4 regions of the Niastella sp. sgz303648 genome follow, and region 1 is predicted to be linked to each of the others. Evidence: riboswitches for the same ligand, from Rfam matches in the RefSeq annotation. Region 1 holds a riboswitch; each other region holds the start of a gene.

Region 1 (5,873 bases):
GCCTGTTATAATTTACAGGTTTAAGATGATGCCTCCGTTAAACATAAATGGAATTGAATTGTATCCATTTACATCGAAAAATTTACGGTCGGTAACATTCTGTGCATCTGCAAATACTTTTAAAAATTTAACGAATTTATATTCTGCATAAGCATTCACTATAAAGTAATCGCTCAATGCCAAATCTTTAGTCATGTACCCGCCAACATCATATCGTTTGCTTACATATTTGCCTGAAGCACTTACATAAAATTTACTGTTTATCTGATAACCTGCAGTAACGTTCAGGTTATGTTTGGGCCTTCTGAGCAAATAATGATAGGTAGTATCCTTAAATGTTTCACGGCTTTGTATGTCGTCTTTTGAATCAAGGTAGGTGTAATTTACTGTAAGTGTAAGGTGATACACCGGTTTTGCCGTTGCTTCAAATTCAAAACCCTTTACCGTTTGTTTGGCAGCGTTGAAATATTTGTAGTTTATGTAATCGAAGTCGATACCGGTTTTAATACGGCGTTGAAAATAAACCACGCGGCCTGAAACCAATTCATTCTTTGCCTGTGCACCCAGTTCATAGTTGGTTGAAGTTTCTGGTTTCAGATTAGGATCGCCATAAGCTGAAAAGAGTTGATATAATGAGGGTGCTTTAAATGCAGTAGCCACACTTCCGAATACCCTGAAATGGTCGCTGAAATTGTACGAAGGATTGAAAGTATAGGTATAGTTACTGCCGTAGCGTGAATGCACGTTCATACGGCCACCAAGTTCGATATTCAGCTTTTCGTTGGGTGCATTATAAAACAGCGAAGCAAACATCGAAGCCTGGCTATGCGATGTATCGTTGATTTTATCAGGATATGGTCCGAATACGCTTATGGAAAGCGATTGGCTGTTCATGCTGCTGAACCGGTAATCGGCTCCCTGCAGCCAGCTGAAACCTTTACCTAAATTAATATTGGCATATGCTTCAACATATTGAGCCTTGCCATAGTTGTCGTTCGAAAAGTATTTTGTATAAACGGCATCAGTACTATCATTTACAAAATTCCGGGTAACATCTGAGTATTGATAATTACCTGTTATACTTACCCCGTTCCTGCGATAAGTGAAGCCGGCGCCGGTCATCAGACTTTTATTTTTCAATACATAATCCCTGTCATCTTTATAACCTCCGTAATCGAGATCTGTTTTGTTATGGCTATATTGAATAAAGCTTCTTATCGAAAGTTCAGGTGTAGCCTGGTATTGCAAAGAGGCAGCGGCTACATCGCTGTTAAAACCGTCTTTATCGAAGTTTTGATTATGCGTGCTATCGTATGCTGTTGAAAATCCATTTGATTTCACTTTTGAATAACGGGCGCTATAGGTTAGCTTATCGGCTTTGCCAAAAAACTGAACATTACCCCTGAAAGTGCCAAAACTACCGGCGCCGATACTTGCTTTGGCATTTACAGGTTTGGCAATGTTTTGCTTAACAGTTATAATATTGATTACGCCTGCTACTGCATCGCTGCCGTATAATGTAGATTGTGCGCCCCGGCAAACTTCTATCCGTTCTATATCATTCAGCGAAAGAAGGTTCAGATCAAATTCATTGCCTGAAAGAGACGGGTCATAAACCGGAATACCATCCAGTAAGATCAATGTGCGGCCCGATGCAGCGCCCCGCATGTAAACCGACTGATTGGTTCCAATATTGTTTAAGGCGCCATTAATGGTAATGCCAGCCTGCTCGTTTAATAATTGCCCAACGGTGCGACCGCTGCTTTTTTCGATTTGTTCTTTCGAAATAACCGTAATGACTTTACCGGTAGTAGATTGTTTTTGGGCCAGCTTATTGGCTGTTACAATTACTTCATCTAATTGTTTTGAAGAAGAAGATGTAGAGTCCTGTGCAAATGAATCAAGGCTCAGCGCCAGAGAAGATACTGCGAGTAACTTTTTAAACATGGTCATAGTTTAGTTTTGATGTAACTATGAACCTTCGGAAAAATGAAATACGAACAGAAATGAAATGGTCTTCCGCGGTTAAGACGAATTTCATCCCGGCTTTTCACCCGAAAGCTCGTTGATGTAATAATTGCAACTGGCAGGTCTTCTGGCTTGTTCGCAGTTCAATACCTTCCCATCTTTGCTAATTTATTCGACAGTGGTATAAAGATTGAACTGAACAGTTCTTATTTCTGTGTTCTCAGTTCTATGTTCGCTGACTTTGAAACTCAGGAACTAACTTAGAACCTAAAACTTAAAACTTAGAACTGTTAAGGAACTTACAGCTACGGGGATAGCACCGGACTTACACCGGTTTCCCTTTTCATTCTCCCGACACATTACGCCGGCAGAAACCAATCACGCGGCAAAAATAGGGGGGTGGGGGGCTTATTCCAATATATTTTTTTTAAAGCTGCTGTGGAAAAGCGGAGCGGTATATCTAAAGCCATTGCAACACCTTATAATACAAACAATTGATCTTTGAATGCATAAAGATCAATTGTTTGTTATGAAGCCTGTTAATACTTAAACTGAAACGCTACACCTGCATAATAATTAACACCAGCCGCCGCATTGTAGTAACGACCTCCGGCAGCGTTGATATCGTTACCCAAACTATAGGTAACATCAAATAAATTATCTACCCCTGCAAACACATCCATCATTACTTTTTTGCCAAATGAGGTGCGCCAGCCGGTACGGGCGCCCACGAGGTTGTACGATGATGCAACATCTGTATTGGCATCATTCAATGCAACCGGGTCGCTGTAAAACCATGTTATGTTGGTGTACCAGCCGGGCCGCGTAGCGAAATCAATACCGGCCGATACAATATTGGCAGCAACACTAGGCAGCTTGTTACCTGAGAAATCGGTACTTACCACTTTAAAATCTTGGTAACGGAATTTGTTCCAGGTATGACTGATCCAGATACGTGCGCTGGTTAAAAAGCCATTGCCTTTAGGTAACAACTGGTAATAAGCCTGCGATTCAATACCGCGCTGACGGGTGCTTCCTGCATTTATGAAATAGTCTGCTCCGGTGCTGTCGTTCCGTCGTGCGATGGCATTTTTAAGCTGGTAATAAAAAGCATTTACTTCTACGTATAAGCGTTGCTGTAACCAGCTGCTTTTAATGCCTGCTTCATAATTCAAACCATGTTCGGCCTGCAGGCTTGTATTGATGATTGAAGTTGATGGTAAAATTTCTGCAGTGGTGGGTGGCGAAAATCCTCTCGATACACTGGCATATAACAAGGTGCCGGGTAACACCTTTTTTGAAATGGCAATTCTTGGCGCCCATTCACTGTTAAAGGTGGATTTTAAAGTAGCCTTTGGCCGCCCGGTAAGTCGTGTTATAGTTATTGAAGATTTATTGATGCTTACGCCTGCGCTGATGGCCCAGTCGCCGGTAAAACGGATATCGGTTTGTACAAAACCCGAATAAATGTAATTGTTGATATCATCATCTGTTCGTACTGTGTCGGGGTTGCCGGCTACATTGCGAAACGTTTTGGTATTGAAAAAACCGCGCTGGCCTTCGCCGCCGAATGATAGTTGCAGACTGGTTTGTTGTATTTGCTTTTGCCACGTAAACATCGTACGGCCGCCAAAATGCGGTTCGCTTCTTCTTTCATAATTAAGAAATGTTGGATTTTTTATGTTCGAAAAAGCGCCATACACCACCGTGCTGTTTTGAAATTCATCACTAAAGCGGTAAGTATGGTTCAACCCTGCTAAAAATGTTTTCTGGTATATAGCAGCTTTGGCGTCATCTGCACCGGGCGTTGCTCCGGTTGCAGGGCGTGCTGAACGCGGGTTAGCATTATATTGGGCAGCTGTCAAACCACCGGGTGTTTGATAATAAAGATCGCCATACAGTATCGATGCCGCCAGTTGTTGCCTGTCATTTGCTTTGATCTGCGTTTCCCAGGTGGCAATATCGCGCCGCATTTTGGTGTGTTCGCGATAACCATCACTGGCCTGATGCGTATATCCGAATGTATTGTTATGATCATCATTGCCCGTAATTATTTGGGCATTTATATTTTGCATGTTAAACCTTCCGGTAACGTAATGCAGATTTATGCCGGGTGTTATATGCTGTGGCTGGCTGCTGATCAAAATGGCGCCCCCGGTACCTGCCCCGTATAAACTGCTGGCCGGCCCTTTAATTACTTCTATAGAACTAATATTATAATAGCCGAGCTGATTCAGATAAGTATTGCCGCCCGGGTCGGTAAAAGGTATACCATTCCAGTAAACCTTTACATTACGAACCCCAAAAGGCGAGCGCAGGGTACTCCCGCGTATGTTTAACCGGTAACTGCCGGGCGAACGTTCCTCCATATGCACGCCGGGTGTAGCATTTAAAGCAGGTAAAATGCTGGTATTATTAAAACGCTCCAACTGAGCGGGGTTAATAACATTAATTGCTGCCGATACTTCTTTCAGCTGGCGGTTTTGCTCATAGGCTTTTATAACCACCTGCTGCAATACACGGGCCGAGTCGTTGTTTACATTTGTTTGTGCAATAAGACTGCCTGCTAATGATATGCTAAATAAGAAAAGTATGAGTTTTGGTGCCATCAGAAAGAGGGAATTAAACGTAAAGGTAAATGCAAATATTAATTAACTTCCACGAATGAAGTCGACCAAATTGAATTTGTTCGACCTTACCATGATTGTGGTGGGGTTGGTAATAGGCATGGGCATCTTTCGTACGCCGGTAAATGTGGCCCAACAAGCCGGTTCGGCCGATATGTTCTTTGCTGCCTGGATCATGGGAGGCGTAGTGGCTTTATGTGGGGCATTAACATATGCAGAGATCGGTTCGCGATATCCTGTAACGGGTGGATATTATAAAATTTTTTCTTATTGTTACCATCCATCTATGGCATTTGCCATTAACTGCATCATACTGGTGTCGAATGCTGCTTCGCTGGCAGGTGTGGCATTGATCGGGTCCGAATACCTGGCCAATGTATTGTTTAAAGGAAGTAGTGATCTTAATGCTATAAAACTTACGATATCTACAATATCGGTGATTGTTTTTTATGGAGTGAACCTGCTGGGTTTACGAATGAGTGCGCATACCCAAAACGTACTAACGGTACTTAAAATCGTATTGGTGTTATTTCTTATCAGCACTTTGTTTGTGAGTGATTATGCCCCCGCGGTTACAAATGCTTCGACAACCGGAACCGACTTTATGTCCACCATAAAAGCGTTCGGCGCCTGCCTGGTGGCAGTAAGTTTTACGTATGGCGGTTACCAGCAAACGATAAATTTTGGTGGTGAGGTACAAAACGCTTCAAAAATTTTACCAAAAGGAATATTTTTTGGTATAGCTATCATAATGTTGCTGTATCTTACGATTAATTACACCTATTTAAAAGTAATAGGTTTTGATAATTTAAAACAAGCACAATCCATTGCTGCCGTTCTTGCGGGTAAATTATTCGGTGAAAAGGGGTTTACTGTTTTTTCAGTTGTTTTATTCCTGTCTGTGCTTGCTTATGTAAATGTATTACTGATGAGTAACCCCCGGGTAATGTATGCCATGAGTGACGAAGGTGTATTGCCGGCTGTATTTAAAAAAATAAGCGCAAAAAAAAATGTAATGGTGGTATCGTTGAGTGCTTTTACTGCTCTTTGCCTTATTACGTTGTTTTACGGTAAAACTTTTGATAAGATTCTCGATTACACTATATTTTTAGATTGCATCGGGATGGCTACTTCGGCAGGTACTATTTTCATTTTACGAAAAAGGGGTATAGGTCAGGGTAATGAAAACAGGTATCATATGAAGCTATATCCTATGTTGCCGTTAATTTTTATCGCAACGTATTTGTTTGTTGGTGCCAGCATTGCCATTAAAACACC
Region 2 (5,873 bases), on a different contig from region 1:
TTAAAAGTGCCGTTTGCGTTATAGGTTGTTGTGGGGTTTATTTGGTTTGAGGTGGTTCCATTACCCAAATCCCATTGGTAGGTCATGTTACCGGGGCCTGAAGACAGGTTGGTAAAGCTAATATCGTAAGGAGCACGGCAGGTGGGCGCCTGGCTGTTGTCGAATTCGGGTTTTACGCCGGATACAATTCTTATATATCTGCCAATACTGGCAGTGCTTTTACAACCTGTACTGCTGGTAACTGTAAGGGTAACCGAATAAAATCCAACCGTTGAGTAGGTTTTTTGGGGATTTTGAGCAGTAGAAGTGGTACCATCGCCAAAGTCCCATAACCACGAAACAATGCTTCCCGCAGCGGAAGTGCTTTTATCGGTGAACTGGATGTTTACGGGTACACACCCCATAGTTATATTAGCCGAAAAGGCAGCCGTGGGTGAGGGGAAAACAGTAATGTAATTGGTTTTTGTAATGCCATTGGTGCCATCGGCATTGCGTACAACCAGTTTAACCGTATAAGTGCCGGGGGTAGAATAGTTAACTACCGGGTTTTGAACATTGCCAAGGGTCCCATTTCCAAAATCCCAGTTCCAGAATTTGGGATCGCCTGTTGTTAAATCCCTGAAACTTACGGTTAATGGCGCGCAGCCCGAGGTTTGGTTGGCCGTAAATTCAGGCACCATTGTTTGTGAATATGTTTGGGATGCCAATAGCAATATTACTGGTACAAAAAACCATTTGCAGGCAAGCATTCGTTTTTTAACCTTGTTGAAGCAGTCACTTTCCCATTTGCTTTCACAAGGTGATACTTTCAGGTTACTCAAGTGCAATTAATGTTTTATGGTTTACAGGTTGCACGCCCACTCCTCACGCACGGAATTAGTGTTATGCAAACCTTATTCCGGGGTAAATTATATTTGTTTAAAAGCACATAACTTACCTGTTAAGATCATGCATAACATGTTGATCAGGTCTTAACCAGCTGTTGGGCAATGCGTTAATTGGTTTCGGATACCTGGACCGCAGATGCATTACATAAGATATTAAGGTCGGATGGAGGTTGGTTATAAAGTTGCGTTATGATCAGGGAAGAGGCGTTACAACTTTGTAACCGTACGTGTTACTTTATAATTACGAAAGAACTAAAAGCGTCGTTGGGATATTGTGATTTCTGTTTGTTATTTTTTACGCAGGTACAACGTATTGGTTCCCGATGCGGTGGTCATTTCGGCTTTCACAAAGTCATAGTCACTGTCTTTTATTTTCCACGTACCATTCAGCTTTTTAATCGGGTCTTCGGCCGAAGGAAAGTTGGAAGTAATGGTATAGTCAGAAATACTTCCCGACCAGGTACCATTGGTGCTGGTGGTATTTATGGTACCCGTTACGGTACCGTTTTCATAAAACTGGAAGGTGTAGTTTAGAAACTGACTTGAAATATTATTGGATCCCTCAATATACTGCTCCACTATCCAAACGCCATTGGTAATAGCGTCCATCAGCATGTCCTGTGCTTTCTTTTCAAGAGCTTTTTTGCACGACATGCCAATAACAAGGGTAAAAAACCCCATAACGATCAGAGGTAAGCTTCTTTTCATAATCAGGCCACGGCTTGGTTTCAGATATTAAAATTTATAAATATCTCTGTATTTACCAAGTAAATAAGTAATAAAATATTCAATATTCAGGGTTTCTGCGCATACTTCTTTACAAAGCTGCTCGCTGGTAAAGCGGCGACCTTTGATATGTACCTGATTACGCAGCCATTGCAGTAAATCGCCGGTATTTCCCTGCTCAATTTGCCGGTTAAGCGACGGAATCGCCTGATTTGCAAAAGAATAAAACTGGGCGGCATAAAAACTGCCCAGGCTGTAAGTAGGGAAATAACCAAAGCTTCCATGGCTCCAGTGCACATCCTGCAGGCAACCCTGTTTATCGTTAGGCACTTTTACCCCTAAAAACCGGTTATAATGGTCGTTCCAGTAAACCGGTATATCGTTTACGGGCATTGCGCCTTCTATCAACGACTTTTCAAGCTCATATCGTATCATGATATGAAAATGATAGGTTAATTCATCGGCCTCGGTACGTATAAGCGAGGGTTGTACTTTATTAATGCCTTTGTAAAACTGATCTGCTGATACGTTGCCCAGTTGCTGTGGAAAATACTGCTGCAGCACCGGCAGCCAGCGTTCACAAAAGGCAAGGCTGCGGCCAACATGGTTTTCCCATAAGCGCGACTGCGATTCATGAATAGTATAGGATGCCGGCTCGCCAAGGGGCAATCCGTATTCACTAAGCGGTAGCCCTTGTTCATACAGGGCATGGCCTGCTTCGTGAATGCAACTCCAAACCATATTGCTCAGGTCGTTTTCGTCGATTCGGGTAGTTATACGCACATCCTGGCTGTTGAAGTTAACGGTGAACGGATGTTCCGAAATATCCTGGCGGCCCGCCTGCATATCGTATCCCAGTTCTTTCACAACCTGCAAACCAAACTGCCATTGTTTATCCTTATCGAAGTGTTGGTGCAAAAAGCTGTCATCGACAGGTGGCTGCTGTTGTATTTTATCAAGAATGTCCTTTAACGGTTTTTTTATTGAATTGAACACGCCATCGAGCAATTGAACGGTAGCGCCTTTATCGTGATCGTCGAGCAAAGCATTGTACGGATGATGTTCATAACCCAGCATATCGGCTTCCTGCTTTTTCAGTTCGATCAGGCGTGCCAGGTCTTTGGCGAAAATTGAAAAATCGTTTGCTTTACGGGCTTCTATCCAGCTGTGAAAACTTTTGTTCACTGCTTCGGCCATAGTTCGAACAAAGGAAGAAGGGAACTTTTTTTGTTTCGAATAGTCTTGCCAGGTAAGCTCTACATTTCTTTTTTCTTCGGCTGTTAATTGATTCCCGCCGAGCAGTTCCTGCAACTGTGCTCCCAGCTTTTCATCGGTGAAATGGCGATGGGCTATTTCAGACAGGGTGGCAATTTGCTGACCGCGTATAGGCGCTCCCTTGGGGGGCAGATAAGTTTCCTGGTCCCATTGCAACAGGGCCGCTGCATATCGCAAATCGGCAATAGTATTCATAGCTGTTACATATTCACTATATAATGATTTTGCAGCTGTATTTGTCATGCCTGAGGGTTTTGTTGTAATAACAGGAGGCGAAATTCGGTCAAAAGAGGCAAACGGGCAAAAGTGCGATACGCCGGAGTATTATAGCTGGCCTGTTTAAACCCGCCTTAACCCGCAAAACACAAAATTCTGTATCGTATTAAACGGTGTAGTATGATCGTGATAGATGCACTTTATTTTTTCAAATGCCGGTTCGAAGCGTTTGGCAAGCGTTACATCGGAATATTGTGTAACGGGAAGACCGCTGCATTTTGTGGGGCCTTGTTCAGAAAATGTTCCTATTACCATATATCCATTGGGGCTTACCGCTGATGCAGCTACATTAATATATTGATCAATTTTTTCGGGTTCGGTTAAAAAATGAAACGCCGCTCTGTCGTACCAGAAATCGAACAATACAGGTGGTTGAAAGCTGGTAACATCGCTCACTATCCAGTTTATTGCCGAAGCTTTTTCGCCCATGCGGGTTTTTGCTTTTTCAATAGCATGTTCCGAGATGTCAAGCACCCAAATATTTTTATATCCTTTTTCGAGCAAAACTTCTGCCAGGCGGCTGTCGCCTCCGCCAATATCAATAATATGGGCGGTATGCGGCAACTGAAATAAGTTTAAAAACTGAATAGCTGTTTCAGGATATAATTGATACCAGCTTACTTCCTGCTCGTTTTTTGTTCGATACACATGTTCCCAATGCTCTTTCAATGATAGATACATAGTAATTTCTTTTCACAAAAGCAGTCATAAAGTTAAATACTACATTACCCAAAAACCGTGACCAAAATCACGCATTGGTTTTTATTATAACACCGGAAATATTATTGCATGTAACCGGTTCTTTATCTATCTTTTATGCATACCGTTAGAAGGTGGTGCAGTAATCATTGAAAGTTGTTTATAAAACTATCAACACCTTGTGAAAAACTCAATTGTTGATTATTTCACAGGCATGTTACTTTCGCTGTCGGGTCTTACAAATAATTTGTTGCGGTGCCGGCTGATGATCATACCATTTAGCAGGCTTAAAAGGGAACCGTGTGCAAATCACGGGCTGACGGGCAACTGTAAGTTGGGTGAATGGCTCCTACTACTCCCCATTCACATAGCTGATTCTTCAAAACCACTGTGGCGCCTTGGCGCCATGGGAAGGTGTTCAGCAATTCAACAAGCCAGGAGACCTGCCGTTTCAGGTATGTTTGGAACCTTCCCGATAAGGTACAGGCAATTGATTGATGCTTCAGCTTTATTTTAACGCGAGGTATTGGAGTTACTGTCTGTTGTTGTACCGCATTATTAACCTTGAAATCAGTATATTATTATGCAGTACGAAGACGAAGTGTTGCTTAGAGAAAACAAAGACCGGTTTGTTATTCTGCCTATCAAATATCCGCAAATATGGGAAACGTATAAAAAGCATGAAGCAAGCTTTTGGACTGCCGAAGAAATTGATTTAAGCGGCGACCTGAAAGACTGGGCCGGCCTTAATGATGGGGAGCGTCATTTTATATCGCACGTACTGGCATTTTTCGCAGCAAGTGATGGCATCGTAAATGAAAACCTTGCAGTGAACTTTATGAGCGAAGTGCAATTGCCCGAAGCCCGTTGCTTTTATGGTTTTCAGATCATGATGGAAAACATCCATTCCGAAACGTATGCATTGCTGATAGATACCTATATAAAAGATCCGAACGAAAAAGATCGCCTGTTTCATGCCATTGATACAGTGCCCGCTGTTAAGAAAAAAGCCGAATGGGCGCTTCGCTGGATCGAGCAGGGAAATTTTGCCGAACGCCTTGTTGCATTTGCAGCTGTGGAAGGCATCTTTTTCAGCGGCAGCTTTTGCTCAATTTTCTGGTTAAAGAAAAGAGGACTGATGCCGGGACTTACTTTCAGCAATGAACTTATTAGTCGTGATGAAGGGTTGCATTGTGAGTTCGCCTGTTTATTGTACAGCATGTTGAAAAATCAATTAACGCAGGAACAGGTGTATATGATCATTGGTGATGCCGTGCGCATTGAAAAGGAATTTATTACCGAAGCGCTGCCGGTTGATTTAATTGGTATGAACTCTCGGCTGATGCAACAGTACATTGAATTTGTGGCCGACAGATGGCTGAGCGAATTAGGTTATCCCAAAATGTTCAATGCAGTTAACCCATTCGATTTTATGGAAATGATTTCGCTGCAGGGAAAAACCAACTTCTTCGAAAAACGTGTGGGCGATTACCGCAAAGCCGGTGTAAATACAACCAAAGAATCGCAACAGTTTTCGCTCGATGAAGACTTTTAAAATTATTGCTGATTTTGGGATTTAGGGATTTTGTGATTTATTAGAAAGTCACAGTTAAAGAAATCCCGAGCTCTCAAAATCTATAAATCAGAAATTTTTTAGATTATGTTCGTAATTAAAAGAAATGGCAAGAAGGAAACTGTAAAGTTCGACAAAATCACGGCACGTGTTCAAAAACTATCGTATGGATTAAGTTCGCTGGTAGATGTAATTGAAGTAACTAAGAAAGTTATCGAAGGTATTTATGATGGTGTTACTACTACCGAGCTCGATAACCTGGCTGCAGAAACAGCGGCCTCTTTAACCACCAAGCATCCTGATTATGCGTTGCTCGCTTCGCGCATTGCTGTAAGCAACCTGCATAAGAATACCATAAAATCATTTTCGGCCACCATGCGTAAACTGCATCAGTATACTGATTCAGCTACAGGCCGTAAAATGCCGTTGCTGGCCGA
Region 3 (5,873 bases), on a different contig from region 1:
AAGAACAACCATCACCATCCCAGCTTTTGCGGAATATGAGGATGCCTGCAGCATGCACCGCCACCAGGTACAATTTGTAAACGAGGATGGCATACAGGCGCATATGCCGGTGGAAAAGGGTTTGTTTTTTATCTGCAATCCCAACAATCCAACCGGACATGTTTTTCCGCAGCTCGAAGCACTCATAAAGGCCAATCCCGAAACATTGTTTATAATAGATGAAGCCTTTATTGAATTTACAGTTAACGCTACTTCCCTTATTTCCCTGATCGATACCTGCGACAATGTTATCATCCTTCGATCGCTTACCAAGGCTTTTGCCATTCCCGGATTACGGCTTGGCTATATAGCTGCGCATGCCCGGTTGATCAATAAACTATTGCTGTGCAAAATGCCCTGGTCGGTCAATGCGTTTGCCATAGCGGCGGGTCATTTTATCTTTGATAATTATTCAGGCAACCAGCTTCCCTTAGCGCAGTTGTTTAGCGATAAAGAACAATTTGTTCAGCAATTACAACAACAGTCATTTACTATCAACAACAGTCATACCCATTATTTTCTGGCCCGGATGCCATTCGGAACAGCGCAGCAGTTGAAAGAATATCTGATGACCCATCACGGGTTACTGATACGGGATGCATCGAACTTCAGGGGATTGAGCAAACAACATATACGCATTGCTACCCTAACAAAAGAAAAAAATGAATTATTAACAGATGCATTAAACGAATGGATAAAACATTGCTCCTGATATTACCGCTGCTTGCAGGCTATCTTCTCGACCTGTTGTTGGGCGATCCTGAACAACTCCCCCACCCCATCAGGTTGTTTGGCACTACCATTGGTAAAGGTGAAAAGCTGTTGAACAAAGAGAACTACCGGTTTTGGAATGGAGCACTGCTTACGATTACTTTATGTGCCGCCACATTTTTTTTCTTTCAATATTCATCATTGTTGCTGCTGAACCTGCACCCGGTTTTATACCTGATTTTTAGTGCTGTTTTTGTATACTATGGACTGGCCAATAAAACCCTCATCGAAGAGGGTAAAAAAGTTTTTCATGCACTGGATGCCCAGGGGATTGAAGCGGGACGCAAACAATTGAGCCGCATTGTAGGAAGGGATACTGCTGCGCTTACACCCCGGCAAATACGCATAGCCGTGCTGGAAACCATGTCGGAAAATTTAAGCGACGGCATCATTGCTCCCTTGTTTTATTATGCTATAGCCGGAGTGCCCGGTATGATGACCTATAAAATGATCAATACGCTTGACTCGATGATCGGTTATCGCAATGAACGGTTTGAACTGTTTGGAAAATTTGCTGCACGGCTCGATGATGTAGTGAATTTTATTCCAGCCCGTATCACCGCCCTGCTGATGGTGCTGGTAAGCGGCAGCCGGCGCGGCTTTTTGTTTATTTTTCAATATGGCAACCAGCATAAAAGTCCCAATTCAGGTTATCCCGAAGCGGCGCTGGCAGGCATTATGGATACACGCTTTGGCGGACCCAACATATATCACGGCAAGCGGGTTGAAAAGCCTTATATCGGAACAAACGACAGAACGGTGATGCATCATGAAATTGCGCGGGTAAGCAGTATCAATCATAAAGTTTGTTTATTTGCCGTTCTGATCATTTCCCTGATTATTTACTTAATATATACATAAAGCGCCATTGCACATCACCGAAAAATATATCATCACAGGCGGACCCGGAGCCGGCAAAACAAGTTTGTTGCAGGCATTGAAAAGTGCAGGTTATCATTGTTCAGAAGAAGCATCACGCCGGTTAATTGCAGAAGAAGTGGCCAAAGGCTCTGATTGCCTTCCATGGATCAATCTATCAGGTTTTGCCGGAAAGGTGCTGGAACGAATGACAAATTTATATTTGCAAACGGCTCCCTGTACGGGTGCAACTTTTTTCGACCGGGGCATCCCCGATATTATTGCTTACCTGAAAGCAGCCGCACTTGCTGTTGATGATCGTTATTACTCTGCCTTACAGCAGCATCCTTACCATCAGACCGTTTTTATTTTACCACCCTGGAAGGGCATCTATGTAAATGATGCCGAGCGATGGCAAACATTTGACGAAGCTGTTCAGTTGTATACTTCTATCAGAGAAACCTATGAGGCATTAGGTTTTACGCTGATAGAGGTGCAGCCTGCAAACGTTGAAAACAGGATGAACTTTGTAGTTGAAACAATTACACAGACCTTTAGTCCCGCTTCGCGGGACACATTTTTAGCTAAGAGGTTATAAGAGTAGAAAGAGATAATTCTCTTAGCGCTGCTGCATTTAGGGCGCTGGCGCCCTCTTAAGTAGTAAAAAGAGAAAATCACATATCCCCAAAATAATTCCTACTTTCGCCGGCAAAGGTAGCCGCATTTGCTGCTTTAAAAGGGAATCCGGTGTAAGTCCGGAACAGTCTCCGCTGCTGTAACCTCTTAATAAAGAACCGGCCATTCAACTCCACTGTCCGCCAACTGACGGATGGGAAGGAAGCCAGGGTTTGAGGAAGTCAGAAGACCTGCCTTGATAATAAAATTCACTCACCGCTTTCGGAAGAAAGGCAAAGAGCAATCATGAAAAATAGCAGGCATCTTCTCAACTGCAGAAAGCAATTTTTTCTGCCCCGCATTACCGGTTTACGTTCACGTAGTATTTACCGCATTTGTATTTTGTTTTTATGGATGGCTTCCTGTAAACAGGCAACCAAACCATCGTCTCATTCAACTGCTGAAAAACCGGTGGCCGCAAAAACCAGGCTACTGTATTCCAAAGGATTTACGATAGAATATTTCGAAAACTACAAGCTGGTAAAAATTGTAAACCGTTTTTCAAATAAAACCGATACCCTGCAATATGTATTGGTACAAAGAGGAAAACCTGCTCCTGGTGGTTATCCCGGCGCACAGGTGATACAGATACCCGTACAAAAGCTGATGGTAACTTCTTCCATGCACGTAGGGCTGGCCGATTTTGCCGGGGCTGCCGATGTAATAATCGGACTTGCCGAATCAAAATATGTTACTTCGCCCATAGTGCGCAAAAATCTGGCATCAGGTAAAATAGTTGAAGTGGGCAATGGCAGCGCCATGAATAATGAGTTGATCATTTCCATGAAACCCGATCTGTTAATGACGATGGGCAGCCCCGACGCGCCATTCGCACGCTACCAGCCCCTCACCGGCGCCGGTATTCCTGTGATGATGAACGCCGAATGGCTCGAAACCGACCCGTTAGGACGGTCAGAATGGGTGAAGCTTATGGCAGCCCTGTTGAATAAAGAAGAAGTAGTGAACCCGAAATTTGGCGCCATGGAAAAGGAATACAACCGCTTAAAAGAGCTGGCTTCAAATGTAACAAACAAGCCTGAAGTAGTGGTTGGAATGCCTTTTAAAGGAACCTGGTATGTTCCTGATGGAGACAGCTATATGACACAATTTTTAAAAGATGCCGGTGCATCATATCATTGGGCGAATGTAACAGGTACCGGCAGTCTGGCGCTTAACTTTGAAGCAGTGGCCCCTATTGCACTGAAGGCCGATTTTTGGCTGAACATGAACAATGCCAAAACAAAAGAAGAAATTGCAGCCGCTGATCAACGTTATACTCAGTTCAATTCATATCGGAAAGGAACGCTGTTTAACAACAACAGGCGCATAAACGACATAGGCGCCAATGATTACTGGGAATCAGGCGCCGTTAATCCGAGCCTGATCCTCGCCGACCTGGTTAAAATTCTTCATCCTGAATTATTACCGGATCACCAACTGTTTTATTACCAACAATTACAATAATGACCGTAGCCTCCTATTCCGCTACCCGAAAATACCAATGGGCGGCTTCATTCACGAAGCTGGCTGCATTGTTTTTTCTGTTGCTGATCGTGTTTATAACAGATATAGCCTTCGGCTCGGTATCAATTCCGTTACGTGCAGTGCTGGATATTATTGTATCGGGCAAAGCCAGCAACGAAGCATGGATATATATTGTTGAGCAAATCAGAATACCCAAGGCAATTACAGCCGTTATCGTAGGCTGCGGGTTACCTGTGAGTGGCTTACAGATGCAAACGCTTTTCCGCAATCCACTGGCAAGTCCTTCGATTTTGGGCGTTACGGCAGGTGCCGGTTTGGGCGTAGCGCTTGTGATGTTATCAGCAGGCAGCATTACCACTATATATGCCATTAAAGAGCTGGGCATTTCGGGAAGCTGGCTGATTCTGCTGGCGGCTTCATTAGGAGCAGCTTTTATCATGTTTATCATCATAGCCATTTCGGCCCGCATAAGAGATAATGTTATTATGCTGGTGGTGGGTGTAATGATCGGCAACATCACCCTTTCCGTTATCAGTATCTGGCAATATTTCAGCGCACCCGAGCAGGTGAAGGATTATTTAATATGGACATTCGGTTCACTCGGCGGCGTTTCGGGCAGCCAGCTTTACCTGCTGGCAGCTGTAGTAGCAACAGGTTTACTGATCGCATTTGCCTCTTCAAAAGTGCTGGATACATTATTGCTGGGCGAGCACTATGCCCGCACCATGGGTTTAACGGTAAACAGAACACGGCTACTGATAATCGGTAGCACCAGTTTGCTGGCGGGCAGCATCACCGCTTTTTGCGGTCCTATCAGCTTTATTGGCATAGCAGTTCCGCACCTGGCGCGCTCCTTATTCAACACATCAGATCATCGTATGCTTATGCCTGCCTGCTGTTTGATGGGCACCTCGCTAATGCTGTTGTGCGATATCATTGCTCAGTTGCCGGGCAGCAACACCGTATTGCCTATTAATGTTATTACGGCACTGGTGGGTTCGCCGGTAGTCATCTGGATCATTATGAGCCGGAATAATTTAAAAAATTCTTTCTGATGAATAACACAGCGCCTTTATTGAAAGCAAGCGGTTTATCCATCGGATATAAAAAAGGTAAAGAAGAAAAGATCATTGCATCACAGCTGGAGCTGGAAATGCATCCCGGACAAATGATTTGCCTGCTGGGACCCAACGGCGCCGGTAAATCAACACTCATCCGCACCCTCGCCGGTTTACAACCCCTGTTGTCGGGAACAGTGGAAACAATTGGTAAAAATATTACAAAGCTAAAGCCGAAAGAAAGAGCAACACGTTTGAGTATGGTGCTCACGGGCAACGTGCAGGCCGGTAACCTGAAAGTTTATTCAGTTATTGCGTTAGGCCGATTTCCTTATACCAACTGGTTAGGCACCATGCAACCCGAAGACAGGAAAATAGTGCAATGGGCGATGCAGATAACAGATACCACTTCTTTTGCCAACAGAAAACTAAGCGAGTTGAGTGATGGCGAATCACAGAAAGTAATGCTGGCAAGAGCACTGGTACAGGATACGCCGGTTATTATACTTGATGAACCAACAGCACATCTTGACCTGCCCAACCGCATTTCGCTCATGCGCCTGCTGCACCAGCTGGCAAAAACAACCGGCAAAGGCATTTTGCTATCGACCCACGACCTTGACCTTGCCCTGCAAACTGCCGACGAAGTATGGCTGCTGCATAATGATGGCGCATTAACGAAAGGCGCACCCGAAGACATAGTACTAAATGGCGCATTTGAAGCCGCCTTTTATAAAGAAGGCTTTGCGTTCGATAAAAGCAGCGGCACATTTATCATTCACAACAGCAATGGAAAATCAATACGGGTTGAAGGCGAAGGCGCCTCGCTGTTCTGGACAAAAAGGGCCTTGCTGCGCGAAGGATTTGAAGTTGCAGCCCATGCCGAAGAAAGTATTCACATCATAGGGGAAGGAAATACTGTGCAATGGATGTATAAAAATGAAACGCATAGCTCCATAGCCGGTTTACTGCATTCGGTGCGCAACC
Region 4 (5,873 bases), on a different contig from region 1:
GTTTGCTATTCTTGAAGCGCAGATCGAAACCGGTACGCCGTACATGTTGTATAAAGATGCTGCCAATAGTAAAAGCAATCAGCAAAACCTGGGAACTATTAAAAGCAGCAACCTGTGTACCGAAATTCTGGAATACACCAGTGCCGATGAGGTAGCTGTTTGTAACCTGGCTTCACTGGCCCTGCCGCGTTTTGTGAATGAAAACAAATTCGACTTCGATAAATTATATGAAGTTACTTACCAGGTAACACGCAATCTGAACCGTATTATCGATAACAATTATTATCCGATAGAAGAAGCAAAGCGCTCGAATTTACGTCACCGCCCTATTGGATTAGGTGTTCAGGGACTGGCCGATGTATTTATCTTATTGCGTTTGCCTTTTGAAAGCGACCTGGCGAAGATGTTGAATCAAAACATTTTCGAAACCATTTACTTTGCCGGCATGACGGCCAGTAAAGACATGGCTAAAGAACAGGGCGCTTATGAAACCTTTGCCGGTTCACCATTGTCGAAAGGGCAGTTCCAGTTCGATTTGTGGAATGTGCAGCCTTCGAACCGCCACGACTGGGATACACTAAGAGCTGAAGTTATGCAGCATGGCGTTCGTAATTCGCTGCTGGTAGCGCCTATGCCTACCGCTTCTACTTCACAGATATTGGGCAACAATGAATGTTTTGAACCTTACACTTCAAACATTTATGTGCGCAGGGTATTAAGCGGCGAGTTCATTATCGTAAACAAACACCTGCTGAAAGATCTGGTGCAACTGAATTTGTGGAACGATACCATGAAGAACAAGATCATTGCAGCGAACGGGTCGATTCAACATATAGAAGAAATTCCGGCCGATATCAAAGCGTTGTACAAAACCGTTTGGGAAATAAAACAACGTACATTAATTGATATGGCTGCCGATCGCGGCGCCTATATTTGTCAGTCGCAATCATTGAACTTATTTGTTGATAGTCCTACCGTAGCCAAATTAACTTCCATGCACTTCTATTCCTGGAAGAAAGGATTAAAAACCGGTATGTATTATTTACGTACACAGGCTGCTTCGCAGGCGGTTCAGTTTACAGTTGAAAAGCAGGGCAGTCGCCAGATGGAACCTGTGGTTCCCAAATCGGCCGAAGCAGTTGAGAGCGAATTGCTCAACGGCGGAACCTGTAGCATGGAAGATGGTTGTGTTACCTGCTCAGCGTAAGCAATATCGAATATCAAATAATAAATGTCGAATGTTGAAGTGTAAAAGACTTCGATATTCGACATTTTACATTCTATATTCATTATTTCCTATCTTCGCCTTTCAGTTCTTTACTTTAACACTTTGTTTTCAGGTTAATCCCGTTGTACCAACGTGGATTATTAAAAAGGAACCGTGTGCAATTCACGGGCTGTCGCGCAACTGTAATTCCCGACTCACAGAGTGGGGAGAAGCCAGATACTTGCCTGCAAATTAAGACGAATGCTTTCGCGGTTTGAAGCAGCAGTCAGGAACAGTATATCACCCCATTCATCACTGTTTCTCTCTAACACTTTATCACGAAAGCATACTCATTAAACGTAAAGACATTAATACTATTCATTAATGTTTAATTAAATGTTTATGCGTATGCTAACACACACTCCTGGGTTCCCCCGTATTGGGGCGCAACGCCAGTTAAAGAAAGCCTGTGAGCAATATTGGGCAGGCAACACAACCAGAAGCGAATTATTTCTTGCCGCAAAAAAGATCAGGGAAGAAAACTGGTTATTACAAAAGCAATCGGGTATTGATTTAATACCCTGTAACGACTTCAGCTTTTACGATCAGGTGCTCGATATGTCGTTATTGCTGGGCGCTGTGCCTGCAAGGTACACACCGGTGGTAACTGATGTTAAAGACAATGCTGAAATCGACCTGTGTTTTGCCATGGCAAGGGGTTATCAGCAACATGGGCTCGATATAACGGCCATGGAGATGACAAAATGGTTCGATACCAATTATCATTACATCGTTCCTGAGTTCACGGCCGGTCAGCAATTCAGGATATTATCCGATAAACTGTTTCATGAATTCAATGAATGCCGGCGTGTAACAGGCATTTTACCCAAACCGGTATTGATAGGGCCTGTATCTTATTTATTATTGGGTAAAGAAAAACAAACCGGAGAATCTTCTGATAAGCCATTCGATAGAATTGATCTCATAAAACAACTGTTGCCCGTTTATATAAAGGTTTTAAAGCGGCTCGAAGAAGCAGGCGCCATTTGGGTACAGCTCGATGAGCCGTTTCTGGTAACCGACCTTACACCCAAACAGCAACAGGCTTTTCAATATGCCTATCAGGAAATCAGAAAGCAAACGAACCTCAAGATTCTGTTAGCTACTTATTTTGAAGGGCTGCAGGAGAATACCAGCGTAGCTGTTAATCTTCCCGTTTGCGCATTGCATCTTGACCTGGTGCGCGCGCCGCAGCAGCTTGATGACGTATTACAGGTTATTCCTCCTAAATTATCTTTATCGTTAGGCGTTGTGGATGGCCGTAATATCTGGAAGAACGATTACAAAAGATCAATAGCGCTGATCGAAAAAGCAGTTGCTGCTATCGGCAGGGAAAGGGTTATGCTGTCGTCGTCGTGTTCATTGCTGCATACACCTGTTGATCTCGATGGCGAAAATGTTATAGATGCCGAAATCAAAAGCTGGATGGCATTTGCCAAACAAAAGCTGATTGAAATAAACGAACTGAACCAGATCGCTGAAGGCAATGGCGAATTGCTTGCTATTAATCAACAGGTTATTGCCGGTCGCCAAAACTCAACACGCATTCATAAACAGGCCGTAAAACAACGGGTGACTGCTATTAAAGAGGCTGATGCAAAACGTACCAGCGAATTTGGCCTTCGGCAAAAAATACAACACAAACGCTTTCAGTTGCCGATGTTCCCAACAACAACCATCGGTTCATTTCCGCAAACCGATGTAATACGCCAGTTAAGAGCCAAACTGAAAAAAGGAGAGCTTACCACGCAGCAATATGAAGCGGCCATTGAAAACGCCACCATAGATGCCATTCGCATTCAGGAACAGATTGGGTTGGATGTACTGGTGCATGGTGAGTTTGAGCGCAATGATATGGTTGAATATTTTGGTGAGCAGCTCGATGGGTTTTTGTTCACCCAAAACGGATGGGTGCAAAGCTATGGCAGCCGTTGTGTAAAACCGCCCATCATAGGAGGCGATGTAAGCCGCCCGCACGATATGACGGTAAGGTGGAGCCGCTTTGCACAATCGCAAACCAGCCGCTTAATGAAGGGTATGCTTACGGGTCCGGTAACTATTTTGCAATGGTCGTTTGTGCGCGACGATCAGCCGAGGTGGCAAACCGCTTTTCAGATTGCGCTGGCTATTCGCGATGAAGTGGTGTCGTTGGAACAGGCAGGCATTCAGATCATACAGATCGACGAACCCGCCATTCGCGAGGGATTGCCTCTGCGCAAAAAAGATGGCCCCGCTTATCTTGATTGGGCGGTGAAAGCATTTCGCCTGGCAGCCAGCGGCGTGCACGACGAAACGCAGGTACATACCCATATGTGTTATAGCGAGTTTAACGACATAATGGAGCATATTGCAAAAATGGATGCAGATGTGATCACCATCGAAACCAGCCGCTCGCAAATGGAATTGCTCGAAGCGTTTGCACGGTTTAAATACCCCAACGAAATAGGTCCCGGTGTATATGATATTCATTCGCCCCGCGTGCCGTCTGTTGAAGAAATGAGCTATCTGTTGCAGAAAGCCGCTACGCTGCTGCCTGCAGAAAACATATGGGTAAATCCTGATTGTGGATTAAAAACCCGTCGCTGGCCCGAAACAATGGCTGCATTAAAGAATATGGTACAGGCTGCCCAAAAAGCAAGGGAGGGTGTGAAGGAAACACAGGCTATTTAGTAATCTCAAAAATAGTTACCGGTTGCCGGTTACCAGTTCCCGGCAACTGGCATCCGGTAACCTGTAACATTATTTCTATTATGACTATTGAACAAAAAATACAACAATCCGAAACAAGAATATTCAAGGCTGTTTTTCCCAATACAACCAATCATTACGATACCTTATTTGGCGGCACCGCCATGGCTTTGATGGATGAAGTGGCTTTTATTGCCGCCACCCGCTTTGCCCGGAAACGAATGGTTACTGTTTCATCAGATAAAATTGATTTTACACGGCCTATTCCCGCCGGCACTATCATTGAGCTGATCGGTAAAGTGGTGCATACCGGTAAAACAAGTGTAAAGGTGCTGGTTGAAATATATATTGAAGAAATGTATTCTTTTGTTCGGGAAAAAGCCATCAGCGGCACATTTACCCTGGTGGCGATTGATGACAATAAGCGGCCGGTTGATATATTATAAGTGCTGAAAACGCAAAAAACAGGAGATCCGCCTTTCTTTAACAATTCATGTACAAAAATTTATCAATTTTAAGCTGCGAAAGCCATTAATTTGTTAAAAGTTATATTGCCGACATGAATTGCACCCAAATGTTTCGCTTCCTGTTTGCCTTGTTATTAATGATTACCGGAGTAAAGGCCGGCCATGCACAGCAAATCGACTCTATGTTAAACCTGTACGGAGAAAAATATCCGCAGGAAAAAATATATGTTCAGTTCGATAAGCCAGCCTATAATACCGGCGAAACCATCTGGTTCAAATCTTATTTGTTTGCGGGTATTATACCTTCACTCATCAGTAAAAACTTTTATGCCGAACTGCTCGATCCTTCGGGCAAAGTAATTCAGCAAAAGTTGCTTCCCATTTATGAGGCTTCGTCTGCAGGTTCTTTCGATCTGCCGGCCAATCTTCCGTATCCAACAATAATCTTTCGCGCCTATACCACCTGGATGCTGAACTTCGATACCACTTTCCTGTTCAGCAAAACCATTCGCATATTAAATAAATCAGCCGCTGCCACTGCAGATGCTGCTACAACTTCGAAAGGTACCGGGGCAAAACCTGCTACCCAGGGTGCTGCTGCTGCCACTACTGCCACTACAGTTAACCTTCGCTTTTTTCCTGAAGGTGGCGACCTGGTAACCGGGCTCGAATCGCAGGTGGCCGTAAAGGTTACCGATGCTTACGGGTTACCGGTTTCGGCTGTAGGAACCATCAAAGATGCAGGCGGTGCGGCTGTTGCAACTTTCGGTACGGTGCACGATGGCATGGGCCGGTTTGCTATTGAACCGCAGCCCGGCAAAACATATTATGCCGAATGGCAGGATGAAAAAAAGCAAACGCATAAAACGCCCTTGCCTGCAGCAAAGGCAGTTGGTGTGGTGATGCAATGCGCTCCTTCGGGCAGCCGTCAGGCTTTTATTATAAAAAGGCCGATGGATGCGCAGGACAATTTAAAAACACTGTACCTGCTGGGCTATTTCAATCAGCAGGTGGTTTATAAGGCCCGGCTCAATATGCGTGAAAGTTTTATGGTAAGCGGATCAATACCGCTCGAAGGCATTCCTACAGGCATGTTGCAAATGACCCTGTTCGATGCAGACTGGAAGCCGCTGGCCGAGCGCATTACCTTTGTAAACAAGGAAGATTATTTCTTTGCTACCCGTCTGGTGCCGGCTATAAAAAATACCGAAAGACGAGGTAAAAATGTGGTGGTCATCGATGTGCCCGATACTTTGAAATCGAACCTGAGTATTGCCATCACCGACGCCGGATTAAGCAAAACAGATCCTGATGCCGATAATATTGTTTCGCATTTGTTATTGAGCGGCGATCTCAGAGGCTATATTCATAACCCCTATTATTATTTTACCGGAAACGATGATACGGTGCGGTCGCACCTCGACCTGGTAATGCTTACTAACGGCTGGCGC

The links. A riboswitch is a leader RNA that binds a small molecule or an ion and turns the genes downstream of it on or off. The one in region 1 is predicted to bind cobalamin.
Region 2: another riboswitch for cobalamin. It lies ahead of AC59IL_RS21000 (ribonucleoside-diphosphate reductase small subunit); the one in region 1 lies ahead of AC59IL_RS26270 (TonB-dependent receptor plug domain-containing protein).
Region 3: another riboswitch for cobalamin. It lies ahead of AC59IL_RS29480 (ABC transporter substrate-binding protein); the one in region 1 lies ahead of AC59IL_RS26270 (TonB-dependent receptor plug domain-containing protein).
Region 4: another riboswitch for cobalamin. It lies ahead of metE (5-methyltetrahydropteroyltriglutamate--homocysteine S-methyltransferase); the one in region 1 lies ahead of AC59IL_RS26270 (TonB-dependent receptor plug domain-containing protein).

What each region holds. Positions count from the first base shown of each region.
Region 1 is NZ_JCAPSW010000010.1:120,366-126,238, reverse strand. It holds gene AC59IL_RS26270 (TonB-dependent receptor plug domain-containing protein) at 13-1,947, opposite strand; cobalamin riboswitch at 2,069-2,362, opposite strand; gene AC59IL_RS26265 (TonB-dependent receptor family protein) at 2,508-4,577, opposite strand; gene AC59IL_RS26260 (APC family permease) at 4,633-5,873, shown strand, end outside.
Region 2 is NZ_JCAPSW010000007.1:133,698-139,570, reverse strand. It holds gene AC59IL_RS21020 (PKD domain-containing protein) at 1-680, opposite strand, end outside; gene AC59IL_RS21015 (hypothetical protein) at 1,176-1,595, opposite strand; gene AC59IL_RS21010 (carboxypeptidase M32) at 1,623-3,131, opposite strand; gene AC59IL_RS21005 (class I SAM-dependent methyltransferase) at 3,228-3,845, opposite strand; cobalamin riboswitch at 4,100-4,328, shown strand; gene AC59IL_RS21000 (ribonucleoside-diphosphate reductase small subunit) at 4,447-5,418, shown strand; gene AC59IL_RS20995 (ribonucleoside-diphosphate reductase subunit alpha) at 5,524-5,873, shown strand, end outside.
Region 3 is NZ_JCAPSW010000013.1:122,804-128,676, reverse strand. It holds gene AC59IL_RS29495 (pyridoxal phosphate-dependent aminotransferase) at 1-751, shown strand, start outside; gene cbiB (adenosylcobinamide-phosphate synthase CbiB) at 730-1,671, shown strand; gene AC59IL_RS29485 (AAA family ATPase) at 1,679-2,266, shown strand; cobalamin riboswitch at 2,364-2,556, shown strand; gene AC59IL_RS29480 (ABC transporter substrate-binding protein) at 2,590-3,807, shown strand; gene AC59IL_RS29475 (iron chelate uptake ABC transporter family permease subunit) at 3,807-4,883, shown strand; gene AC59IL_RS29470 (ABC transporter ATP-binding protein) at 4,883-5,873, shown strand, end outside.
Region 4 is NZ_JCAPSW010000007.1:127,009-132,881, reverse strand. It holds gene AC59IL_RS20995 (ribonucleoside-diphosphate reductase subunit alpha) at 1-1,207, shown strand, start outside; cobalamin riboswitch at 1,322-1,470, shown strand; gene metE (5-methyltetrahydropteroyltriglutamate--homocysteine S-methyltransferase) at 1,616-3,937, shown strand; gene AC59IL_RS20985 (acyl-CoA thioesterase) at 4,018-4,401, shown strand; gene AC59IL_RS20980 (hypothetical protein) at 4,515-5,873, shown strand, end outside.